DNA from 3 places in the Streptosporangium lutulentum genome. Region 2 is predicted to be linked to each of the others. Evidence: riboswitches for the same ligand, from Rfam matches in the RefSeq annotation. Region 2 holds a riboswitch; each other region holds the start of a gene.
What was found. A riboswitch is a leader RNA that binds a small molecule or an ion and turns the genes downstream of it on or off. The one in region 2 is predicted to bind cyclic di-AMP.
Positions count from the first base shown of each region.

Region 1: linked by a shared signal. The riboswitch ahead of J2853_RS44675 (hypothetical protein) and the one ahead of J2853_RS36440 (C40 family peptidase) in region 2 are both predicted to bind cyclic di-AMP.
Region 3: linked by a shared signal. The riboswitch ahead of J2853_RS06675 (hypothetical protein) and the one ahead of J2853_RS36440 (C40 family peptidase) in region 2 are both predicted to bind cyclic di-AMP.

Region 1 covers NZ_JAUSQU010000001.1:9,937,847-9,943,165, reverse strand. Annotated here, with positions in the region: gene J2853_RS44685 (hypothetical protein) at 1-335, shown strand, start outside; gene J2853_RS44680 (alpha/beta fold hydrolase) at 383-1,243, opposite strand; gene J2853_RS44675 (hypothetical protein) at 1,364-2,020, opposite strand; cyclic di-AMP (ydaO/yuaA leader) riboswitch at 2,244-2,391, opposite strand; gene J2853_RS44670 (DUF4253 domain-containing protein) at 2,585-3,436, opposite strand; gene fmdA (formamidase) at 3,664-4,911, opposite strand; gene J2853_RS44660 (AmiS/UreI family transporter) at 5,010-5,319, opposite strand, start outside.
Region 2 covers NZ_JAUSQU010000001.1:8,086,766-8,092,084, reverse strand. Annotated here, with positions in the region: gene J2853_RS36455 (hypothetical protein) at 1-178, opposite strand, end outside; gene J2853_RS36450 (RDD family protein) at 805-2,067, opposite strand; gene J2853_RS36445 (amino-acid N-acetyltransferase) at 2,276-2,818, opposite strand; cyclic di-AMP (ydaO/yuaA leader) riboswitch at 3,304-3,461, shown strand; gene J2853_RS36440 (C40 family peptidase) at 3,467-4,516, shown strand; gene J2853_RS36435 (helix-turn-helix domain-containing protein) at 4,664-4,912, opposite strand; gene J2853_RS36430 (hypothetical protein) at 5,093-5,319, opposite strand, start outside.
Region 3 covers NZ_JAUSQU010000001.1:1,588,956-1,594,274, reverse strand. Annotated here, with positions in the region: gene J2853_RS06685 (nuclear transport factor 2 family protein) at 260-727, shown strand; gene J2853_RS06680 (formylglycine-generating enzyme family protein) at 767-1,459, opposite strand; cyclic di-AMP (ydaO/yuaA leader) riboswitch at 1,698-1,860, shown strand; gene J2853_RS06675 (hypothetical protein) at 2,300-3,112, shown strand; gene J2853_RS06670 (IS630 family transposase) at 3,290-4,303, shown strand; gene J2853_RS06665 (CHRD domain-containing protein) at 4,401-4,985, shown strand; gene J2853_RS06660 (MarR family winged helix-turn-helix transcriptional regulator) at 4,966-5,319, opposite strand, start outside.

The DNA.
Region 1 (5,319 bases), 1.9 Mb from region 2:
CGATCGACGGTGCCATCGGCGCGGTGGTCGTGGACTACAACAGCGGGATGGCGCTGGGTGCGCTCGGCGGTTCCAAGGACCTTGACCTTCAGGTCGCGGCGGCGGGTAACACCGAGGTCGTCAAGGCCAAGATGCGGACCATGGAGTCGCTGGGCCTCAAGGAGGGCATCGAGGACATCCTCATCACGCTCAGCGGCCAGTATCACGTGATCCGCCCGCTCGCCGGCAGGAGCGGCAAGGGGCTCTTCCTCTATCTCGCGCTCGACCGCAGCCGGGCCAACCTCGCGCTCGCGCGGCACTCTCTCCGCGGCATCGAGGAAAAGCTCGAGATCTGATCCTCCGGTACGGCTTACGCCCCGGGAGGCGTAAGCCGTACCGGAGCTCAACCCTCGGCGGCCGCGGTGAGCTCGCCGATCGCGCCGACGAACTCGGGCCAGAGCGGGCGGGGCAGGTCGTGTCCCATGCCGGGGAAGGTGATCAGTTTGGCCCCGGGGATCGCCTCGGCCGTGGCGATCCCGCCGGAGAGCGGCACGAGCTGGTCGTCCTCGCCGTGCAGTACGAGGGCGGGCACCGTGAGCTCCTTGAGCATCGGCGCGCGGTCGGCGGAGGCCATGATCGCGGCGAGCTGCCTGGTCGATCCCGCCGGGTCGAAGCACCGGTCGTAGCTCAGCCCGGCGAGCCGGGTGATCCGCTCATGGTTGATCGGATATCCCGGAGAGCCGATGACCTTCCAGGTGGCCAGTGCCCGCTGGATCGCGCCCTCGCGGTCGGAGGCGGGAGGCGCCATGAGCGCCGCCATCGCCGCCTCGGTGGGCCGGGCGGCCCCCGGGCTCGGGGTGGACATGATCGAGGTGAGGCTGCGCACCCGGTGCGGGTGGCGGACCGCCAGCAACTGAGCGATCATGCCGCCCATCGAGGCGCCGACCACGTGGGCGGACTCCCAGCCGAGCGCGTCCAGCAGCCCCGCGGTGTCGTCGGCCATGTCGTCCAGCAGGTAGGGCACCTGCCCGTTCCCGCCGAAGGCGGGGATCCCGTGGTCGTGGAAGTGTGTGCTCTCCCCGACGTCGCGGTTGTCGAACCGTACGACGTGGTGTCCCGCGTCGGCGAGCGACTCGCAGAGCTCCTCGTCCCAGTGGATCATCTGGGAGCCGAGTCCCATGACCAGGAGGAGCGGGCGGCCCCCTGAGGAGCCGAAGGTGTCGTAGGCGATCTCGATGCCGTTCGCCGAGGCGCGCTGAGTCATGGCACTCCTACCTGCTGGTCCCGCGGACGTCGTGCTGATTCCGCAAAACAGAATGTCATTCTGTAGGGACGGGGACAAGAGTTTCGCGGGGGACCGGCGCCCTCCCGGGACGTGCTCAGACTAGCCCTCGACGGGCTCGGCCTTCGGAGGCGCGACGGGGTTGAGGTCCTTGCGGCCCCACGCGCCGGTGGAGAACGCCACGGGGTAGCCCTTCTTGCCCACGCCCTCACCCCACTTGGTGACCACGTACTGGACGTCGATGTGGCCCAGGCCGCCGTTGTTCTCCACTGCGAGTGTGCTGGAGTTGAACGTGCCGCCGGTCAGCTCGGCGAAGGTCTTGGCGTCGATGTCGATCATGATTCCGCTGCTGGAGGGAGCACCGGGACCGCGGTCGCCGACGAAGAAGGGGGCCTTCTTGCCCTTGTAGAGGAGGTAACCCTCGGTGAACAGCGGCCAGCTCGGGCTGGCGATCATGCCCTTCTGCATCGGCTTGCCGCTCGCGGGCAGGCCGGTGTCCCCGGCGCGGCCGGAGGCGTCGTCCCAGAAGTAGGAGGCCGTGGTCGAACCCTTGAGAAGGGTGGCACCGGAACCGACCTCGGGGGCGAGGCCGTCCCGGGTGGAGAGCGCCGCGGCGGAGGATGCCGAGGCCGGGCTCGCATAGAGGGAGTTCGCGGAGGCCGGGAGCGCCGAGGCGACACTCGCGGAGGTCAGGATGCTCGCGCCGAGGAGGGTGACGGCGGCGAGACGGTTCTTATGCGGGCCGAGGGAGAAACGCATGGAAGAGAGCCTCTTTCGCGAGGGAATGGGGCAGCCGCGTACGAACAGAAGGGGGCACGGGCGGAGGCGCACTCACGGATAAAAGAAGGACGTAGCCGGATCGACCGGACGCTACGTGGAGCGCGTTCGGGAGGACACCGCGATCAGGCGCGGTGGAAGCTCTGGGTGATCGACCTGAACGGGAGACGGGCCGGAACGAACATGACGCGGTGATCCATAAGGGATCTCCTCTCCATCTCGTCTACCGGGTTAGCTGACGGATTCGGGCGGTGGAGTTGCCCTACCACCGCGTTCGCGGTGGATTCACCCCAAGTAGTGGGTCCCCGGCTCCCGGGGCTTTATCGACCCTCGGGATTCGACGCGGCCGGCCGCTCCTTCCGATGAAGGGCAGGTCGCCAACCGGTAAATGGACACTACCGACCTATATGGGACAAAGCAAAGCAAAAGCCACGAAAGCCCCAGAAGATCTACCTGCATTCGTCAAGGAACCCTTACCGGTCAGGCCGTGGCCGTCGCCGCCGTGGCGGCTTTCGCGCCGCCGGACCACCGGTGGCCCACACCCGATCAGTCCCACCAGAACGACCAGGCGTTCCTGCCCTTGATCTGCTCGGCGTAGTCGATGAGCGTCCCGGCGCCCTGGGTGATGCTGTCGGGGCAGAACGTCCAGTGCTCGGCGGCGACGTGCAGCGCGTGTTCCGAGGTCAGCGGGGGTGCGGCGACGCTCAGGTCCAGGGTGTTGAATCCCATGCCGACCACCCGGGCCCCGAACCTGTCCTCCCAGCTCCGCACCACGGCGGCGAGCGGGACCATCCACTCGTTGTGGTTCAGGGCGCCCTGCCACCCCATGACGGCCAGCGCGTCGGCCCCCCGGTCGGCCGCGATCAGCCCGAGAGGGGTCCTGCGTTCGGCCACGAGCCCGGCGTACCAGTCGGCGACCACGCCGGGATCGGCGGCGAGCGTGCCCGACGGGGCTGGACCGGGGCATTCGGGGCCGAACGGGTCCAGCAGCTCCAACTGGTCGATGTGCGCCCTCGCGATCCAGTCAGCCCACACCTCGGCCATGAACGCCGCCGTGTGGTAGTGATCGATCTCGACCACCGTGTCCGGGGCGACCTGTCCGGCCGACCACGGCTGCATGGAGTCCTCCAGCAGCACCGGCCACAGGCCCGAGTGCTCGTGCTGGGCCCTCAACTCGGCCCACAGCTCGCCGGAGACCGCCTCGTCACTGAGCCAGAACGCCGGACGGCGGCGGATGGCCAGCTGTGCGTAACCGGGATCGGGCCAGACCACGTCCCCCGACGGCAACTCCACCGAGAGCGTCCGCCCGTCACCTCCGCCGGCGAACAGCTGACCCAGCACCGGCGGAAGTTGCCCACGCTCGCATTCGTCCATCTCTACCGATCCGATCCTGACCACGGACCAATTTTGGCCTGTCAAGCGCCCCAAGGGACAGTTCTGCCCTGGGCCAGGCAAAAATTATCGGTATACCACCGGACGGGACGAGGCGCGGTCACCGGAAGGCGACGTCCGTCACCTCCGCTCTCCGAGGCGGCCGCCACCCCCGGCGGACCCCTCGGACGCGCGGATGCCGGGGAGCGGCGGACGCCGCTCCCCGCCGACCGCGTCTCGCTGTGCCACGCCGGTCAGGATGACACGGCGCACTGCCCGCGATCCTTCCTGACGGGTCCGTCCATGTTCGGACGCACGTCGAAGTCGAATATCTCCGTCGGCAGGTAAAGCGAGCAGCAGGCGTTGGGGATGTCGACGATCCCGCTGATCCGGCCCTCGATGGGCGCCGAGCCGAGGAGCAGGTAGGCCTGCTCGCCCGTGTAACCCCACCTCTTGAGGTATTCGACGGCGTTGAGGCAGGCGCGGCGGTAGGCCACCGTCGCGTCGAGGTAGTAGTTCGTGTCCGTGTCGTGGTCGACCGAGACGCCGATGAACGACATGAACTCCGAGTAGCGCGGCTCGACGTTACCGGGCATGAAGATCGGGTTGGTGGTGACGCCGTACTTCTCCATGCCGCCCTTGATGAGGTCCACATGGAAGTCGATGAAGCCGCCCATCTCGATCGCGCCGCAGAAGGTGATCTCGCCGTCGCCCTGGCTGAAGTGCAGGTCCGCTCCCGAAAGCTTGGCGTCCTTCACGTAGACGGGGTAGAAGACGCGTGCCCCGCGCGTGAAGTTCTTGATGTCGTGGTTGCCGCCGTTCTCCCGGGCGGGCACCGTACGGGCTCCCTCGCGGGCGATCCGGTTCGCCATCTCGCCGGTCGCCGTTCCGACGAGGGCGTTGTCCGCCAGCGGCGGCAGGCCCAGCGCCGGGACTCTGCCGGGGTCGGTGTCGATGAGGGCCTGTTCCCTCCTGTTCCAGCTCGCGAGCATTTCCGGCGACGGCGCGGTGCCGAACAACCCGGGGTGGCTGATACCGGTGAACCGGACACCGGGCAGGTGACGGGAGGTGGCCTGCCCGCCGTGGAAGTCCCAGATCGCCTTGTAGGCGTCCGGGAAGTAGTCGGTCAGGAAGCCGCCGCCGTTGGCCTTGGCGAACACGCCGGTGTAACCCCAGCCCTGTCCCGACACCTTGCCGACCTGCTGGGGAACCGGCCCCAGGTCGAGGATGTCGACCACCAGAAGGTCTCCCGGCTCCGCCCCCTCGACCCCGATGGGTCCGCTCAGCATGTGCGTCTGGGACAGGTCGACGTCCCGCACGTCGTTGGACGAGTCGTTGTTGCCTATCTGAGCGTCGGTCCAGTCCCGGCATTCGAGGCGGAACTCGTCTCCGGGCCGCACCATGGCGGCCGCGGGGATATCGGGGTGCCACCGGTTGTGACCGGGTACGGCCTGGTCACGCATCGACTTCGACTGATCCACGCTGAATATGACTTCGGGCATGACTGGTTCTCCTCCTGATCGGATGCACAGCGTTTCGGCGCCGGAAGGCCGCGTCACCTCCTCTCCCCGGATCCGGCTCTCCGCCGGGCGGACGGGTCTCAATGGGCGGCGATGGTCTCTCCGCCGGTGGAGCCGGCGCGGGCAGGGGTTCTGTGCCCTCTCCGGGTCAGCGGCCACAGCGCGCCGAACACCACGACCCCGAACACGATCATGATGATCGCGATGAGGTTCTGGTTCCAGCCTTGCCAGTAACCGGTGAGGAGGAGGAACGCCGGGATGGCCCCCGTGACCCAGCCCTGGATCGCGGTCACCCAGCCCGTGTAGGCGGTGAGGTGCTCCCGCTTCAACCCCAGCAGCAGGAAGAAGAGGAACCACAGGAACGCCCAGTAGAGCCAGATGACGGCGAAA
Region 2 (5,319 bases):
GCTGAGGAGCCTTGTCCGCGAGGATGAACAACCCCGCCGCGGAGCCCGGGATCGCAACTGACAGCTTCTTCACAGGAATACCCACGGTCACCGGAACACCTCGGAAGAGAACCACTCGCTTCATCACGGCGCCGCACCGCAGTTCGATGTCGCCGTACGGAACAAGACGGATCTTCATCGCTTTCTTACCAAGGGTACGACGGTCTTCGACTGCGAGACATAGTCGTAAACCGTATAACCACCAAACGCGCTCAGCCCTGTAGACAACCCCGGCAACACCACGGGGCCCAGGCCCGGATCCACAAGAAGACCTTCGCCCGCCGACCGGAACGCGGCGCAGAAGACGAAAGAGAGAACACGAAGATGCGCGGCCGAGGATGCGAGCGGTCGGCCGATCCCACCATTGGATGAGTGATGTCGTAACTACCTCCGGCGACCGGTCGCATCCTCGGGTCCGGAGAAGGAAGGGTTTACCCGGCGGGGGAATCACTTCCCTGTTATGGTCCACTGTTTGAAACGGTCGTGCTTGGCCTTCGCCCCCCTCGCGGACGGAAGCGAGAAGCCGCTCTCTTCCGGAGCGGAGGGGGTCACCGGCGCCTCATAGGACCGCGTAGGCGGCTGTGAGGCCGATCTGCGATGATTTTCGCCATCTGAGGTACGGGTCCGCCCATAAGGTCCTCTCGTCGCCGCGAATGAGTTTTGCGCTTCCATCACACCGGCCGGCCTCGTTATCGGACTCCGTTTTCTCGTCCGTCCATGAAATCGGGGCCGGCGGTTGAACCGCCGGCCCCGCCATTTTCAGAACTACTTGGCCTTGACGACCACCGTCGCGGCGACCTTGTCCGGCAGGGACTGCTGGTAGGGCTTGTCCACGAACTGCCAGACGAAGGCCAGGATCCAGTACACGTATACGGCGGCGGTGATGATCCACCCGAGGGGGATCCAGGTCAGCAGCAGCGGGCCGAATATGGCCGCGGCCCGCTTGGCGGCCACGCCGGTGGTGAGCCCACCGGGCCCCAGGGTGCCGCCCGACAGGGGAACGACCTTGATGCCCATGGCCAGCTTGCCCAGAGACTGGCCGCCCCTGCGAAGCATGAGGAACTCGTAGCCGATGAACAGCGCACTCATGATCAACGACGTCAGCAGGGCCGCCAGGAAGAAGCCGCTCGCATCCGTCTCGATGCCGGTCCGGAGGTTGAAGTCCGGCCGCGTCACGACGATCGCGGTGATGAGGGCGCCGACCGCGAAGCTGCTCGCGAAGTAGATCAGCCCGTCGATGATGCGGGCCACCAGGCGCTCCCACCACTCCGCGAGCGGAGCGGGGACACCGGGGGGCATCGCGCCCTGGGGCCCGTAACCCGGCTGGCCGTAGGCGGGGGGCTGCTGCCCGTAACCCTGCGGCTGCTGATAACCGGGCTGCTGACCGTAGGCGGGCTGACCGTAGCCGGGAGGCTGGCCGTACCCGGGCTGTCCCTGAGGGGGCTGACCGTAGGCGGGCTGACCGTAAGCAGGCGGCTGACCGTATCCGGGCTGAGGCTGCTGCCCGTAGCCGGGTTGCTCCTGGGAGGGCTGGCCGTAGCCGGGCTGGCCGTAGGCGGGGGGCTGCTGCCCGTAACCCTGCGGCTGCTGATAACCGGGCTGCTGGCCGTAGGCGGGCTGACCGTAGCCGGGAGGCTGGCCGTACCCGGGCTGTCCCTGAGGGGGCTGACCGTAGGCGGGCTGACCGTATCCGGGCTGTCCCTGGGGCGGCTGGCCGTAGGCGGGCGGCTGGCCGTAGGCACCGGTTCCGGGTTGCTGACCGTATCCGGGCTGGGGAGGCTGCTGCCCGTATCCGGGTTGCTCCTGGGAGGGCTGGCCGTAGGCGCCGGTCACGGGCGGCCGGCCGTAGCCGGGCTGGCCGTAGGCGGGAGACTGCTGCCCATAGGGCGACTGCTCCTGGGAGGACTGCTGGTTGTAGGCGGGCTGGCCGTAGTCGGGCTGGGAAGGCTGCTGACCGTGGCCCTGCGGGGTCTGCCCCGGGCCGGTGTCGGGCTGCGCGGTCTCCAATCGGTATCCCACGATCGTCATGTCGGGATCGAATTCGCCAGGGGCTCGATCCGCATCGTGACGTCCATATTCCGGCTGCCCCGAAGGTGTGCGGTCGCGCTCGGGATCATCCTGCGGATATGGCGGCTGTCCGGTGCTCACCGCGTCACCTCACTTAAAACTGCCCATGTGGCATGTGTCAGACTCACACGCTTGATGGTGCACAAGGTATCGATACAGATATCAACAGTCATCTCTCCGCTTCGTCAGCATCGGGGGCGCGGAAGCCGGGCTCCCGTGTCAGATGCAGCAGCATTCGGGTGTTTCCCAAGGTGTTCGGCTTGACGTGCTCCAAATCGAGGAACTCGGCGACACCTTCGTCGTAGGAGGCGAGGAGCTCCGCGTAGACCTCCGGCGCGACGGGCGTGCCCTGGATCTCCCGGAATCCGTGGCGGCCGAAGAAGTCGACCTCGAAGGTGAGGCAGAAGACCCGGCGCAGGCCGAGCTCGCCCGCCGTGCGTATGAGCGCGGAGACGATCCTGTGGCCGATGCCCAGCCCTCGGCAGCCGGGATCGACGGCGACGGTGCGGATCTCGGCGAGATCCTCCCAGAGCACGTGAAGCGCCCCGCAGCCGACGACCGCGCCCGTCCCGTCGGCGGCGACCCAGAACTCCTGGACGTCCTCGTAGAGGGTGACCGTGGCCTTCCTCAGAAGGCGCGGGCCGTCTCCCCCGTAGGTGTCGACGAGCCGCCGGATGGCGCGCACGTCCTGGGTGCGGGCGCGCCGCACCACGATCCCGGCCGTGCCGGCCTCTGACCCCGGACGACTCCGCGCCCCGCGCTCCGCGGCCACGCCTCCGTTCTCGGATTCGGCTCGCCGCTTCCCGGTTTCGACGCCTCGTACGGTCGCCACGGGGGAATGCTCCGTAACCTGCTCCATGACCGATCAGCGTACGTCCTCGGCGTTCTCCAATTACGGCCCACCCTTAACTCGCACCCCACGACCATCACGTGACTCCAGGTAGCGCGCCCATCACGCTGAGCATGGATTGGCGATGATACGTCGGACCTTGTCTTTTTTGCGGTACCGGACCTGCGAAAACCCGCACCAAGGAAGTCCCAAGGGGACATCAAGGCAGCGTAACGCCCATGTTGATCATTATGATATGTGATCTTTCCGTGACATTTCAGTTGTGAAACCTCTACCGAGTTTGCAGTTCTGGTTGAGCAGGAACCTCCAAGTGCACTAATGTCCGTCCTCGTTGTCAGTGATGTAAAAAGCCTGACCCGCCGAATCCCCGAAACGCGGGGAACCGGGGACCCACCCTCGACCACGTCCCCCCGGGGTGAATCCGACGTGCCCCCCACGCACCCGGTAGGGCTGTCTCCGGCCCGAACCCGTCAGCTAACCCGGTAGGCGACCGAGGAGAGGAGCCTGTTGGTGAAGCGCACGCGCGAGCGTGGAGGAAAGCACACGGGCGGCGACGTCCGCCGCCGGGGAAACGTCCCCCGCGGACTCACCCGCCGTATGACGATCACCGGGCTGGCGTTCGCCTGCCTGACCCTCGGCACTCCTCTGCTCGCGGCCACCGCCGATCCGAAACCCAGCCTCCAGGAGCAGGCCAAACAGGTCGAGAAGCTGCACAACGAGATCGGCACGCTCAGCGAGCAGTACAACGGCGAGCGGGTCAAGCTCAAGCAGGCGGAGCGCGCCGCCGAGAGCGCGAAGAAGACCCTCGCCGTCAGCGAGTCAGAGCTGGAGGCCAGGCGGAGCAAGGCCAGCCTCCTCGCGCAGAGCGACTACATGACGGGCGGGATGGGGTCCGCGCTCGCCTTCACCCAGTCGACCGACCCCGACACCTTCCTCGACCAGGCCACCACCAACTACGCCCTCCAGCAGCAGCAGAGCGAGGAGGTCGCCCAGGTCGGCCGGGCGATCGAGGCCGCCGAGCGGGCGCAGGCCGGCGCCAAGGCCAGAACCGCCGAGGTCAAGGACCTGCTCGCTGACATCACCGGCAAGCGGACCAAGATCGAGCGCCTGGTCAAGCGGGTCGAGAGCGACCTGTTCAGCGAGGTGCGCGAGCGGGCCGCCACCACCCGGGGCAACCGGGTGAAGATCAGCGTGCCGATCGTGGGCAGCGGCAAGGCCGCCGAGGCCGCCCGCTGGGCGCTCAGCCAGCAGCTCAAGCCCTACGTGTGGGGAGCCGAGGGCCCCAACTCCTTCGACTGCTCCGGGCTGGTCATGTGGGCCTACCAGAAGGTCGGCATCAGCCTGCCCCACTACACCGGCAACCAGTGGACCGCGGGCACCCACATCTCCAAAGACGAGCTGCGACCGGGCGACCTGGTCTTCTTCTACAACGACCTGCACCACGTCGGGATCTACATCGGCGCGGGCATGATGGTCCACGCGCCCCAGACCGGTGACGTCATCCACGTCTCCACGATCGAGAACCGGCCCTTCGCGGGCGGCGTACGGATCGCCGACTGAAGCGGACCGGGCCACGGGCGGATCGACGCCCCAAGGGCCCGGGACGGGGCTGAGCGGACCCGGAGAGGCTTGAGGCCGCCGGGACGGTCAAGAAGCGTCAGCCCCGGTCGGAGCGGGATACGGCCACGCTGAGGCGATCGGAACGGTCTAGATCAACTGGCGGCGGGCGGCCCAGGCCACCGCTTCGATCGCCGTGGCCACGCCGATGCGGTCGCAGATCCCGCGGAGCCTGCGCCGGACCGTCCGGCCGCTGATGTCGAGGCGGCGTCCCACCCTGTCGACGGTGACACCTTTGGCGAGCTCCGCCAACAGCACGAGATCCTCGTCGCTGAGACCGATATCGCCCATGCCCAGGGGGCTGTCGCCATGGCGTGAGTCCACTTCCGGATAAGCCATCTAGAATCACTCCCCCCTCATAGGTAACCAGGCGTGGACACGCCAGAAATCAATACCGCCCGCCAGGAACGGTAAACGCCTTGTTCAAAGGTCGTCAAGTTCCGCTCTCTATAGAGCTTGACCGCTATTGACATAGTACTCGTTACGTGAAGTACTCATGATATGTCGGCGCCTTTGTGGTTAAGTCACAGCCAAGTCAAGGCAGGCCCCCACAAGCAGCGGCTGACTGCGGTAATCGAAGTCCTTGCAGAACAAGGTTTCGCTGGGGTTGGGATCGACGGGATCGCCTCCGGAGTCGGCCATCCGGCCGGCGCCGTCCCCCCGCTTTTCCTCGGAAAAAACGATCATTTTCTGACGCTCTTCGCCCTGACACGCTTCGGCGAGGATGCGGCCCAGCGCCTTGACAA
Region 3 (5,319 bases), 6.5 Mb from region 2:
CTCGTCATTCTTGTCGCCGCACCCGATCCGGCACATCATCCCTGACCCGCGATACGTCCCATTGCGGCTGGGGGTTCGGGTGATCCCTGACGAGAACGCGTTTCCCGCACCGGCCGGCATCCGCCCGGTCGCCGACGCGCCGTCGTCATCGGTGACGAACGCCGGATGAAACCGTACTCTGACCAGGGAAGACGGCGAAGCGAGCGGAACCACTCCGGCGCTTTTCGAAGCACCGTCACACACGTCGTAAGGAGAGAAGATGGCGACGCATCCTCCGCTTCCCCCGTTCACTCGCGACGCCGCCATCGAGAAAGTCCGGTTGGCGGAAGACGCCTGGAACACCCGCGAACCGGAACGCGTGGCTCAGGGATACACGCCGGACTGTCACTGGAGAAATCGCGCGGAGTTCGTGAACGGACGCGACGAGATCATCGCTTTCCTCACGCGCAAGTGGACGAGAGAGCTGGACTACCGGCTCATCAAGGAACTCTGGGCCTTCGACGGCAACCGTATCGCCGTGCGCTTCGCCTACGAATCCCACGACGACTCGGGTAACTGGTCTCGCTCCTACGGCAACGAGAATTGGGAATTCGACGCGCAGGGGGTGATGGTCGCGAGGCACGCGTCCATCAACGACCTTCCCATCGAGGAGTCGGAACGCGCCTACCACTGGCCGCTGGGGCGCCGGCCGGACGCCCATCCCGGGCTGAGCGAGCTCGGTTTCTGACGGACCCTCGCGGGAACCGCACCCGTCCGCGACCGCCTTTCACCGTGATCGGGCGAGCCTGAACCCGAGGTCGTCGATGCGAAGGGTCGGGTGACTCTTGCGGCGGCACGACGCCCGGCACGATCGGGGCTGATCGTACAGACCTCCGCCGCGGAACACGCGGTACGGGCCGTAGACGCTGGGATCGTAGAGGTCCCAGCACCACTCCCACACGTTGCCGATCATGTCGTAGAGCCCCCACCTGTTCGGCGCCTTGGTCGCGACGTCGTGCATCTCCTCACCGGAGTTCCCGCGGTACCAGGCGATCTCGTCCAGCTCCCCGTAGCGGACGCCGGCGCTTCCGGCCCTGCAGGCGTACTCCCACTCCGCCTCGGACGGGAGGCGATAGCCGTCGGCGTCCCAGTCGCAGACCACGTCCTGCCCGTCGGGGTCGTCGCCCATCGAGTAGCAGGGGTCGAGCCCCTTCGACTGCGAGAGCAGGTTGCAGAACCGTACGGCATCCATCCAGGAGACCTCGGTCACCGGCGTCCGCGGCCCCGCCGCACTCGCGGGCGCCTCGCCCAGAACGGCGTGGTACAGCTCGCGGGTCACGGGATACGGCGCCAGCCGGAAGGCCCCGACCTCGGCCTTCCAGTTCGTCTTCGTACCCTCGTCCCGCAGGATGATCGCCCCGGCGGGAATCTCGATCATGCGGTCGGCGACCGCCTGGCGCGGCGTCGATTCAATGCTCATCGCAGGTCCTGTTTAACATGATCGGTTCGTGTCAACGACATTCGGAGGCAACTGATCATGAACGCTACCACCCAGGCCAGGGGGTAAGCGGCCCCGCGGGCGCGGTGGCCGACGGTCGGAATCAGGGCCAGAAAGGTAGATCTTTGCAATTTTGGGGGTTTTAGTTTGCTTTGTCCATATTTGAGGTTAGTGTCTAGTTTCAGTAAACGGATGGTGACACGACCTTCAAGCGGAAGGCCGCCGTCCGGCGCCGAGTCCGGTGACATTCCATGCCGCCGGAGCCGAGGACCCAACTACGCGGCTGATCGCCGCAGGGGGCGAATCCATCCCGACGCGGATGGTAGGGCGACTCCTGGCCCGAGCCCGACAGCTAACCCGGTAGGCGTTCAAGGAATGGAGAAATGCGTGACGATCACAGCATCATCCGCCCTCGGATTCGCCGGACCGATCTTAATCGGACGGCATCGGCGCTGATTCGCGTTCCCGGCCCGAATGTGACGCCGTTCTCACGGTGAATCGCGCACCCGGCCGGTCCTCGTCGGTAAAACCCTGTTTCAGGAACCGTGTCCGATGAGGCCGTTCGTCCGGTCCCGACACAACCGGGTCACTCCCCCGGCCGGCCCGTCGCCCTCGCGCGGCAGCGCCCGGCTTCGCCGTACTCCAATGGCCCTCCCACCGGCGTCCCCTCGCCGGGCTGAGCGCCTCTTCCCCCGCGCCGCCGGGCCCTGACGACCACGGGCCCTGAGATTTCCGCGGGAAGGCCCCTGTTCCCTTTCGAAGGACCCCTCTCCCATGAAGTTCTCCGAGGTTCTCAACCGGAAGCGCTGTACCCTCGCCCGAATGTGCACTGGTTCCCATGCCCGGATCGCGGCGGGCGCGGTCGGCACCTCGCTGCTGAGCACATGCCTCCTCGGCGTCGGCAGCGCGTCCGCCGCGGCACAGCCGGCCGGCGAGGCACAGCCACCCGCCGCGGCACAGCCGAACGGCAAGACACAGCCGGCCACCGCGGCACAGCCGAACGGCGAGGCACAGCCACCTGCCACGGCGCAGCCGAACGGCAAGGCGCAGCCGGCCACCGCGGCACCGCCTGCGGGCGAGGCCGCAGGCAAGGCTTCGACCTGCCTCGCGGCGTCGTCGGCGAAAGCGTCAAAACAGCTCCGCACGCTGGGCGCCGAGCAGAAGGCCAACGCCGCCATCGTCATCGAGATGGCGTCCAAACTCGGGCTCCCCACCCGCGCGGCCGTCATCGGGGTGGCCACGAGCCTGCAGGAATCCCAGCTGCGCAATCTCAACTACGGCGATCGCGACTCCCTCGGGCTGTTCCAGCAGCGCCCGTCCCAGGGCTGGGGAACCCGCAAGCAGATCCTCAACCCGAAGTACTCGGCGCGTAAGTTCTACCAGGGGCTGGCGACCGTCTCCCATTGGAAGCGGCTCCCGCTCACCCAGGCCGCGCAGGCCGTGCAGCGCTCCGGATTCCCCGATGCCTACGCCAAGTGGGAAAAGCTCGCCAAGCACGTCGTCCGCTCTCACTCGTGCAGGCCCGCTCCCGCTCAGCAGCCGGCCGCAAACACTCAGACGGTCGCCTTCGAGCAGCAGTACGCCATGGATGTTCCAGCCGGCCGGATCCCGCACCGGCCGGAGTTCGCGGAGTAACCCCGGACGACCACGGCGGGCTGAGGCCCACCGCGAGGGCGGTATGTGCCGTTGTGCACACTCGACGCTTTATGTGGATTTGTACGCTAACACCGGCAGCTACTGAGCCGATCATAAGTTTTGGTACTTGTTGGGTGGCGGTGGGAGATCGCGTTCCGGCGGGGACATGCTTGGAGTATGGCCAGAAAAGGTCGCAGAGCGACGTTCGAGGAGAAGGTCTTCGCCCTCCGGTTACTGGGAGGGAGCATGTCACCGGATCGGGTGGCTGAAGCACTGGGAGTAGGCCGCGAATCGGTGTTTCGGTGGAAACGCCAGGCGCGGGCGGGCGGTATCGAGGCGCTACGGATCAAGAAGGCGCCGGGCCGGCCACGGCGGCTCACCCCCGGCCAGGAGCAGACCATCAAGGCGGTGGTCCGTGACGTCACCCCCCGTCAGGTACTGGGCACGGCCGTTGTGCTGTGGACCAGGGCGCTGGTGGCGATGGTGATCGCGGCCTGGTTCGGGATCGACCTGTCGGTGACGGCGACCGGGCGGCTGCTGCGCGGGCTGGGCCTGTCGCCACAGCGTCCGGCCTACGCCGCACTCCGGCGTGATCCGGCGGCCATCACCGGGTGGACGACGGTGGCCTTCCCGGCAATCTGCCGCCGGGCGCGCAGACGCGGGACAGTGGTGTTGTTCGCCGACGAGATGAGCATGCGTGTCGATCACCGCTGCGGCACCACCTGGGCCCTGGTGGGGCAGACGCCGGTCGTGTCAGCCGGGGCGGGTCGCCGGTCGGTGAAGATGTTCTCGGCGGTCGGGGCCGACGGCACACTGCGCTATCGGCTGGGACACGGCGCGATGGACCGGTGGGCGTTCCTCGGGTTCTGCGCGCAGCTGCTGCGCACCATTACCGGGCCGATCGTTTTGATCGTCGACGGCTCGTCGATTCATACCGCCCGAGCGGTCGGTGATTTCGTCGCGCGTACCGGCGGGCGGCTGCGGTTGTTTTTCCTGCCCGCGTATGCGCCGGAGGTCAACCCCGATGAGTGGGTCAACCAAAACGTCAAGGCCCGGGTGGCGCGCCAGGCGGTCGCCGATGAGCATGAGCTGGCCGCGGCTATGCACCGCAGCATGCGCCGGCTGCAAAAGCGTCCCGACATTGTCCGGGCCTTCTTCGCCGATCCGCATCTGGCCTACATCAGCCCATAACACGGATAGTCCCAAAACTTACGATCGGCTCAGTACCTCTCCTAATGTCTGCGATGTCGGCAAGGAGCCGCACAGCAAACCCAAGGAAGAGGTTCCGATGAACGCATTCGAGCAGGTTGACGGCGGACGCATCTCGCGGCGGCGCGTACTGGGCCGGGTGGCGTTGGGCGCGGCGGCCGCGGCGCTGGCCGTCGGCGCGGTGGCGGTACCGGCCGGGGCGGCCACCGCCACGGCGTCCGCCGGGGTGAGCGCCACCGCCGCCACGTTCACCGGCGCCGAGGCGAGCCAGGCCAAGAGCTACTACTTCGCCTCGGTGCTCCTCGGCAGGAACGAGGTTCGAGCGCCGGGCAAGAAGGTCAACGACCGCAACGGAGTGGCGGTCGCGAAGTTCCGCATCCAGGGCAACCGCATGTACTACATCGTCCAGTGGAAGAACGTCTCCAAGCCCACCGCGTTCCACATCCACCGCGGCAAGGCCGGCACCAACGGTGACGTCGTCATCGACCTGCTGTCCAACGGCAAGACCCGCGGCAACATCAGCTCCGGCTCCGTCGTGGTCAAGAACACCGGCGTGCTCAACGGCATCAAGGCCAACCCGAAGAACTGGTACGCCAACCTGCACACCACCCAGTTCGCCGACGGCGCGGTCCGCGGCCAGCTTCTCAAGGGCAACCGCTGGTAGCCGCCCCCTCAGGCTCGACCGTGCGGAGTCTGACGTCGGCCGTCAGTTTCTCCAGCAAGCCGATGAGTGAGGCGCGTTCGGACTCGGACAGGCAACTGACGAGCGCCGCCTCGCGGCCGAGCACCACGTCGACGGAACGCTCGATGAGCGCGTGTCCCTCGGCCGTCAACGACACCAGCACGGTCCGACGCCCGGTCGCGCCCGGCGTTCGCCGCACGAGTCCGTCCCGTTCGGCCCGGGCGACCCGCTGGGAGATCGCGCCGGCGGTCACCAGCGTCCGCCGTGCGATCTCACGGGTGCTGAGGGTGTAGGGCGGCCCGGAGCGGCGGATGAC